DNA from 2 places in the Azonexus hydrophilus genome. Region 1 is predicted to be linked to the other one. Evidence: predicted binding sites of a transcription regulator. Region 1 holds the regulator's gene; the other holds the start of a gene.
The links. The regulator FNR, encoded in region 1, switches genes on or off when oxygen is low (the NO sensors DNR and NnrR bind a similar motif). The targets are predictions, from matches to a motif close to TTGANCTAGNTCAA.
Positions count from the first base shown of each region.

Region 2: the regulator FNR is predicted to act here: its motif matches at 2,260-2,273, upstream of AADV58_RS12270 (tetrathionate reductase family octaheme c-type cytochrome).

Region 1 covers NZ_CP151406.1:2,816,341-2,820,753, forward strand. The annotation lists gene AADV58_RS13555 (sulfite exporter TauE/SafE family protein) at 1-218, opposite strand, end outside; gene hemN (oxygen-independent coproporphyrinogen III oxidase) at 281-1,684, opposite strand; gene fnr (fumarate/nitrate reduction transcriptional regulator Fnr) at 1,770-2,513, shown strand; gene AADV58_RS13570 (PQQ-dependent sugar dehydrogenase) at 2,517-3,647, opposite strand; gene AADV58_RS13575 (LysR family transcriptional regulator) at 3,661-4,413, opposite strand, start outside.
Region 2 covers NZ_CP151406.1:2,549,003-2,553,415, reverse strand. The annotation lists gene AADV58_RS12275 (cytochrome b/b6 domain-containing protein) at 1-505, opposite strand, end outside; gene AADV58_RS12270 (tetrathionate reductase family octaheme c-type cytochrome) at 502-2,148, opposite strand; gene AADV58_RS12265 (DUF3460 family protein) at 2,368-2,577, shown strand; gene AADV58_RS12260 (M48 family metallopeptidase) at 2,620-3,501, opposite strand; gene AADV58_RS12255 (YbjQ family protein) at 3,505-3,951, opposite strand; gene AADV58_RS12250 (YbjQ family protein) at 3,956-4,270, opposite strand; gene AADV58_RS12245 (lipoprotein-releasing ABC transporter permease subunit) at 4,360-4,413, shown strand, end outside.

The sequences.
Region 1 (4,413 bases):
TGCCCTTCCAGCCCCAGGCTGGCCGCACCGAGGGCACCGGCGAGGGCGCCGGCGGCGGCGTAGGAAAGGATGCGACCACCGTTGTAGGCCAGGTGCATCGACCAGCGCGACGCGCCGCCCATGGCCAGGGCGCCGACGATACCGCCGCACATGCCGACGCAATGTGCACCGCCGAGCAGGCCGACGAGAAACAGGGCAAGAAAACCGGTATCGGGCATGAAACAGGGCTGGACAGGAAACAGGCGGGAAGTTTAACCCGCCCACCCCTCCGCCGGCACCGTCAGATCACTTTCGAGTAACGCGTCCGCTGCCGGTCGGCGCGCAGGTAACGGTCGAAGGCCATGGCGATGACGCGCACCAGCATGCGTCCCGGCGGCAGCACGGTAATCCATTCGCGCTCGATCTTGAGCAGGCCACCGCGCTCCAGTTCGCGCAAATCCTCGATCTCGGCAGCGAAATACTTGTGGAAATCGATCAGGTGCGCGCTCTCGATGCTCTCGATCGACAGTTCGAAATGACACATCAGCGCCTGGATGATGGAACGGCGCAGGATGTCGTCGGCGGTCAGCTCGATACCGCGAATCACCGGCAACATCGGCGCATCGAGCCGATCGTAGTATTCGTCCAGGGTCTTGACGTTCTGGTAGTAGGTCGGCCCGACCTTGCTGATCGACGAGATGCCGAAGGACAGCATGTCGCAGTCGGCATAGGTCGAGTAGCCCTGGAAATTGCGATGCAGGCGTCCCTGACGCTGGGCCACGGCGAGCTCGTCGTCGGGCTTGGCGAAATGGTCCATGCCGATGAACACATAACCGGCGTCGGTCAGTTTCTTGATCGCCAGCGCCAGGATCTGCAGGCGCGCATCCGGCGTCGGCAGGTCGGCGTCGGCAATCCGCCGCTGCGGCTTGAACAGGCCCGGCAGGTGCGCGTAGTTGTAGATCGACAGACGATCCGGGTCCATCGCCAGCACCCGCTCCAGGGTCCGGTTGAAGCCCATCACGCTCTGGTGCGGCAGGCCGTAGATCAGGTCGACCGACACCGACTTGAAGCCGCTGGCGCGTGCCGCCTTGATCACGTTGAAGGTTTCCTCTTCGCTCTGCACGCGATTGATGGCAACCTGGACCTTCTCGTCGAAATCCTGGACGCCGACGCTCATCCGGTTGAAACCGAGTTCGCCGAGCAGGGCCACGGTGGCCGCATCGACCTTGCGCGGATCGACTTCGATCGAGTACTCACCGCCATCGAGCAACTTGAAGTGCTTTCGCGTCTCTGCCATCAGCTGGCGCATCTCGTCGTGCGACAGGAAGGTCGGCGTACCGCCGCCCCAATGCAGCTGGATGACCTCGTGCTCACCGTCGCGGCCTTCGAGCGAAGCGCTCTGCAGGGCCAGTTCCTTACCCAGGTACTTCAGGTACTTGGCACTGCGCCCATGATCCTTGGTGATGATCTTGTTACAGGCACAGTAATAACAGATGGTGTTGCAGAAGGGGATGTGGAAGTATAATGACAGCGGCCGGCTGATACCGCCGATGTTGCGCTTGCCGAGCCAGAGCGCTGCAGCCTCCGAGTCGAATGCTTCGACAAAGCGGTCTGCGGTGGGATACGACGTATAACGCGGGCCGTTTACGTCATAACGGCGAATGATCTGTGGATCGAAGACGAGGTTTTCAGTTGCGAAATTCATTTAACATAGCGCCAAGTTTAGGCTTGATTATGTGGGGATGGATCGCAGTTCCGGTTGACATGGATCAAGCCAACGCAGGTTGCCAATGCCCAGCACAATCCCGTTGAATCAGGAAATTACGCTGACCGTCATCAAGACGGCCTGCTCCAACTGCAACCTGCGCGAACTGTGTCTACCCTTCGGTCTCAGCCTTGAGGAACTCGAGCGTCTCGACGACCTCATTTCGACCCGGCGCCGGATCAAACGCGGCGATCACCTGTACCGTGCCGGCGAGGCTTTCGACTCGATCTACGCGATCCGCAGCGGCTTCTTCAAGACCGACGTGCTGCTCGAAGACGGCCGCGACCAGGTGACCGGCTTCCAGATGGCCGGCGAACTGCTCGGCCTCGACGGCATCAGCACCGAACACCATACCTGCAACGCCATCGCCCTCGAGGACAGCGAGATCTGCGCGATCCCGTTCAACCGGCTGGAAAGCCTGTCGCGCGAGATCCACAACCTGCAGCACCACTTCCACAAGGTGATGAGCCGCGAGATCGTCCGCGATCACGGCGTGATGATGCTGCTCGGCACGATGCGCGCCGAAGAGCGCCTGGCCGCCTTCCTGCTCAACCTGTCACAACGGTTCACCGCCCGTGGCTTCTCGCACGCCGAGTTCTACCTGCGCATGACGCGCGAGGAAATCGGCAGCTACCTCGGCCTCAAGCTGGAAACCGTGTCGCGCGCCTTCTCGAAGTTCCAGGAAGAAGGCTACATCGCGGTGCAGCAGAAGCACATCCGCATCCTCAACGTGAACGGTCTCAAGGCCCTGATGAACCACCGCGCCTGAGTTTCAGCGCGTCGGTTCAAGACGCAGCAGCTTGCCGTCGGGCGCGTCGGTGAGCAGATAGATCAGCCCGTCCGGCCCCTGACGGACATCGCGAATCCGGCCTTCGCGCCCGCTCAGCAGGCGCTCCTCATGCACCACCCGCTCGCCGTCGAGTTCCAGGCGGACCAGCATCTGGTATTTCAGCGCGCCGACGAACAGGTTGCCGCGCCACGCAGGAAAACGCTCGCCGACATAGAAGGCCATGCCCGACGGGGCAATCGACGGCGTCCATTGGTACAGGGGTTGCTCCAGCCCCTCGCGATGCGTGCCGACGCCGATTTTCGTGCCGATCACGTAATTCACCCCGTAGGTGATCACCGGCCAGCCGTAGTTGCGTCCTTTGCGCACGATATTGATCTCGTCGCCACCCTGGGGGCCGTGCTCATGGGTCCACAAAGCGCCGCTGACCGGGTGCAGCGCCGCCCCCTGGATGTTGCGATGGCCGACGCTGAAAATTTCCGGATGCGCACCGGCCACTCCCCGCCAGGGATTGTCCGCCGGCACCCGACCATCGTCGTGCAGCCGGACCTGCTTGCCGGCCAGATCGTCGAGCTGCTGCGCCCGCGCCATCGTGCCGCGATCGCGCTGGCTGATGTGCAGGAAGCCGTCCCGGTCGAACACCAGGCGCGAGCCGAAATGCTGCCCACCGGACGATTTCGGCCTTTGCCGGTAGATCACCCGCAGGTCTTCCAGCCGGTGACCGGCGGCATCGGACACCCAGCGTCCGCGCACCACCTCGGTACCGACCCCGCCCTCGCCGGCCGCGGCGTAGCTCAGGTAGATCCAGCCGTTGGCGGCAAAGTCCGGATGCAGCACGACGTCGAGCAAACCGCCCTGTCCGCTCGCTGCAACCGCCGGCACGCCCGCCACCGGGCGCGGATCGAGTCGACCGTCGGCCGCCAGCAAGCGCAGGCGCCCCGGCCGCTCGCTGACCAGCATGCGACCGTCGGGCAAAAAAGCCAGCGCCCAAGGATGCACCAGCCCCTCGCTGAGCACGCGCACCCGGAAATCCTCGCGTTCGCTGCGCAGCACCTCGGCCTGCGCCGGCAATCCCAGACAAGCCACCAGACCGGCAACCATCAACAGACGTTTCATCGGCATTTCCTCGTTATCGACTCAGGCCCAGCCACAGGCGTTCGCCGGGCTGATCCCAGTAAGGCTGTTCGCCGAAGCGCTGCTGCAGGAAATCGATGAAGGCGCGCACCTTCAGCGGCAGATGGCGATTCGGCAGATGCACGGCGTAGATGAAGCGCTCGATTGGCACATAGCCCGGCAACACTTCGACCAGCCTTCCGGCCTGCAGTTCGCTGCCGATGATGAAGGTCGGCAACAGCGCCAGGCCGAGACCGCCGAGGACGGCCTGCGACAGCGCCTCGTCGTCGTTGATGCGCAGCGAACCTGACACCGGCACCGAAATGTCGCCGTCCGGCCCCTGCAGGTGCCAGAAACCCTGCGTCGTCAGATAGGTGTAGTCGAGACAGTTGTGCCGGGCCAGATCGGCAGGCAGCTGCGGTACGCCCCAGCGCGACAGATAGGCCGGGCTGGCGCAGATCTTCCGCCGGATCGGCGCCAGGCGCCGGGCGACCAGGTTGCCGCCGGGCTCCGGGGCGATACGCAAGGCCAGGTCGTAGCCTTCGTCGACCAGATTGACCAGGCGGTCGCTGATCGTCATGTCCACCGACAGCTCCGGGTATTGCAGCATGAAATCGGCCAGCGCCGGCGCCACGTGCAGCGTGCTGAAAGCCACCGGCGCACTGAAGCGCAGCTTGCCGCGCGGCGTCTGGTGCAGGCTGCCGATGGTGCTGTCGGCGCGCGCCAGTTCGTCGAGGATACGGTCGCAATGCTCGAAATAGGCCTCGCC
Region 2 (4,413 bases), 270 kb from region 1:
TGATCATGAAGGCGCCCAGCGTATGGGCGACGGCGACCCATTCCAGGTTCAGGTATTGGGCGATGCCCAGTTCCTGCCAGTTGCCGTAGAACAGGTAAAGCAGGCCGGAAACCCAGATCAGCGGCGAGATGAAGGCGAGCAGGGCGAGGTAGGCCAGGCGCTGCAGGGGATTGTGCTTTTGCACCACGGTCTTGCGGAAGGGGTGCGGTGCGTCGCGGAAGATGCCGATCAGGTAGTAATTGACCATCGCCAGCACGTTCTTCAGTGACGGAAGATACTGCTTCCATTCGCCGGTGGTGAATTGCCAGAAGATGGTGAAGGCCCACAAGGTCAGCAGGCTCCAGGCGGCCAGGGTGTGGAAATGCACGGCCTGCTCGAAGCCGAGCAGCGCGTAGCTGCCGTGGACTTCGAAACCGGTGATCATCATGGTGATGATGAGCAGGGCTTGCGACCAATGCCAGAAGCGCTCATAGCGCTTGTAGATGTAGATGCGTTCGGCGCTCATTGTTCATTCTCCTTGCGACGACGGGTGATGATGCGGACCAGGCCGTGGATCAGGCCACCGCCGATGGCGCCGACGATGGCCAGACCACCGAGCAGGTCGACCCAGGGGTTGCGGTCACGACCGGGCAGGTAGATGTCGGTGATCGCCGCCAGCCGGCCGGTTTCGCCACGGGTATGGCATTCGGCGCAGGGCACGGCTTTTTCCTTGGGCGCGACCATGTGGGTGGTGAACCAGTTCATCCGCGTTTCGATGAAATCGAACTTGCCGCTGTAGGGCAGCCCGGCGGTTTCCATGCCCGACTGGATCGCCTTGGCGTAGTCGTAGTTTTTCCAGAACGCCGTATCGTCGTCGCCGTACACGTGGTTGACCACCAGCGTGTTGTTGACCGGGTCGTAGGCCTGCTTGCCGCGCATGACCTTGAACGGCCAGATACGGGCGTTTTCGTCGCTGGCCGAACCCTGGATGCGGTTCAGTTCGAGGACGCCGTCGGCGTCGATGTACTTGTCCAGCTTGTCGACAATGGAAACCTGTTCGACGGTGCCGTTGTACCACTTGTACTCGGGCCGGACATTCTCGCCATATTCGAAGTCTCCCTTGGCGGCCGAGTACTTCAGGTGACCGTGATCGTCCTTGATGAACAGCGGCTTGCCGTCAGCCCCCATCTTGCCGGCCGTGGACCAGTCCCAGAGCATCTTGGTGGCGACGCCGCCACGGGCGAATTCCGGGATGTGGCAGGTCTGGCAGGCGACCTTGTTGGCGTGGTTGTTGATCTTGGCCTGCTTGTGCGGTGCCTGGCTGTGACAGGATTCGCAGGTGGCACGGTTGTGATCGTCCTTGGGCAGGTCGAAGCCGTGCTGGTCCTTGGGGTTGACTGCGTAACGGCTGCCCGATGGCTGGTGCGCGTTGAAGGTGTGGCAGTCGGAACAGACCATGTTGGCGCCGTCCTTGGCCATATGCACGTCGAGTTCGCGCGACGGATTCTTCAACGAGGTGTCGAGGTCGCCGTGCTTGACTGCATCACCGCCGCCGCCATTGAAATGGCAGTTGCCGCAGTTGCTGCGACCGGGCTTGCCGACATGTTGCGCGATCTTGGTCAGGTCGGGAGCCTTGAACTGTTTCTTGCCCGGCGGCCCTTCCATCGGCTCGAATTCACGGTCTTCGTACAGCGGGTGGCCAGCATCGGTGCTGAATTTGCGATAGCCGCCGGTGGTGTCGTGGCAGGCCAGGCAGTCGACATTTTCCTGTTGCGTGAAGTCGTAATTCTTGTCGGTCCAGCCGTAGCCGGCATGGCAACTGGTGCACCGTGCTTCGTTGGAAAGCGGCGAGCCACAGAAATTGTTGGCCGCCCATTTCTTGCCGAGCGTCTTGCCGGTGGTCTTGCTGGTGGCTTCCCAGGTCCAGTGAATGCTCTTCATGACCTGATGAGAGGCCAGATTATGGCAACTGAGGCAGGCCTTGGTGACTTCCGGGCCGGTCTTGAACGGGCCTTTGAGGGCTTCGAGCTGGCTGTGGTCGGTGGTCGATCCGGATGGTGCTTTGGCGGCAGCGGCCTGGGCTGGCGATACGGGGATGTCGGCGGCTTGCGCAAAGCTTGCGCAAAGCGACAGCAAGATACCCGCGATCAAGGACACATGAGGCTTCATGTGGTCTCCAAGTTTCTGATTTTCGCGAGAGTCCGACCTCCCCAAGTCGGAACTTCCCGCCATCGCAGGCTTACAAGGGCGCGATTATAAGAAGATTCTGATGTTGCGCAAGTGATCAGGATCAAATTCTTGCGTAATTGTTGCAAGACGCGCCGACGAACCGGGGCGCGCCAACGTGCTAGAATCCCGCCCGTGCCAATTCCATCCGAGGGTAGAACAATGGGTGTTGTCGATACCGGCTATGTGTCTGATCACACGCGCTGGATGAACGAAATGCTGGAAAAGAATCCGCAGTGGGTCGAAGACCAGAAGGCCGGTCGGGCGCTGTGGTGGGACAAGAAGCAGGAAACCGAGTCGACCGCGCGCAATGCCGAGTCGAAGGTCGCGCAGAAGCCTTATCCCTACGACGTCAATTTCTTCGGCGAATAAACCCGCCGGGTTTTTGCCCGAGCCGAGAGTCCAGATCAGGACTCATGACAAGGAATCCTTCGGGGTTCCTTTTGTTTTTTCAGCGTTTTCCTTCATGAAGCCGGGCAATGGCGTCGTTGCCGTTGCCTCCTGTTTATCGTGGCTTTGGGCGAATTGCCGGATGCGCTCGATGCGTTCCTCATGGCCGGGATGGGTGCTGAAGATGGCCAGCGGTTCGCCGCTGGTCTGCTGGCGGGCGATGTGCTCGAAGAAGGCGGCCGCGTCGCCGACGTGGCCGTAGGTGCGCAGCATGGCCTGCAATGCGTCGGCGTCGGCCTGTTCTTCCTGGCTGCGGCTGAACGACAGGATGGGCAGCATGCCGACGCCGGTCAGCCATTGCTGCATGGCGCCGTCGCCGATGCCAGCCAGGCTGGAGAGCGCGAAGATCACGGCAAAACCCCGGCCCATGGCGACGATTGGGTGGCGGTGGCGGATATGGGCGATTTCGTGGGCCATGACCATGGCCAGCGCATTCTCGCTGGGCAGGGTGTCGATCAGCCCCTGGAAAACGACGATGTGGCCGCCCAGCGTGGCCAGGGCATTGACCGTGTTCGACGCCGAGTAATGCACGGTCAGCGTCATTTCCGGCGGCAGGTCCATGGCCGCGCCCAGGCGGTCGGCCAGTTGCTGGAGGTATTGCTGGCGCTCGCGGTGCACCGGCTGCGCCGGGGTTTCCGGTAGCCAGCGGCCTAGGCTGCCGGCCAGGGCGCGCTCTTGCTCAAACGGAACGTGGCGGGCCAGTTGCCCGGCGAGCAGTGACAGGGCCAGTACGGCCACCAGGATCAGCGCGCTGATGCCGCCGACCAGCAGCGCGAAATCCTTGAGCGGATGCGTCGTGCTGACGTTGATGCCTTCCGGAATCTGCGGGTTTTCGTACTCGGCCATGACTCAGCGGCGCTGGCGGACGGCAGTGCTGTAGGCGACGACTTCAACGGCGCCGACAGCGTTTTGCGCCCCCTTGTAGATCGATGCGGTTTCCAGGCGCAGGTTCCAGACGGCAGTGGCACCTTTGCGCCGGGCGGCGTCCTTCATGCGCAGGATGGCTTCGCGGCGGGCGCGTTCGAGCAGCGATTCGTAGGAACTGACGCGGCCGCCGACGAGGTTGCGTAGGCCGGCGACGAAGCGCTTGAAGAAGTCGACCGAGATGACGACATTGCCGCTGACCAGGATGCCTTCGAGCTGGTCCTCGTCGGGGATGCGGCGTTCGGAGAAGACCAGGATGTCGCGCAGGGTCTGCTCGCGTTCGATGATGGATTTGAAATGCCGCTTTTCGGCGCGCTGTCCGAAGACATAGCCGAGCAGCAACAAGACCAGGAATAGGATCAGATCGTACATGGCGTCATTCCACGACGACAGCGGTGCCGTAGGCGAACAGTTCGGCAGCGCCGGCGGCAACCGACGAGGTCGAGAAACGGACATTGACCACGGCGTTGGCGCCGATGGCCCGGGCCTGCTCGATCATCCGCTCGGTGGCTTCCTCGCGCGATTCGGTGAGCAGTTCGGTATAGCCCTTGAGTTCGCCGCCGAAGATGTTTTTCAGGCCTGCCATGATGTCGCGGCCGGCGTGTTTGGAACGGACGGTGTTGCCGCTGACCAGCCCGAGATGCTTGACGATCTGCTTGCCGGGGACGGTTTCGATATTGGTGACGATCATTGCGGTATTTCCTGAACGGTTGATTGGGCCGGCTTTTCCGGGTGGGTGTACCATAGCGCTTTTGTTGCATTGCGGGAATACGGATGTCATTGCCCTACGAGTTGCTGATCGGCTTGCGCTACACGCGTGCCAAGCGGCGCAAC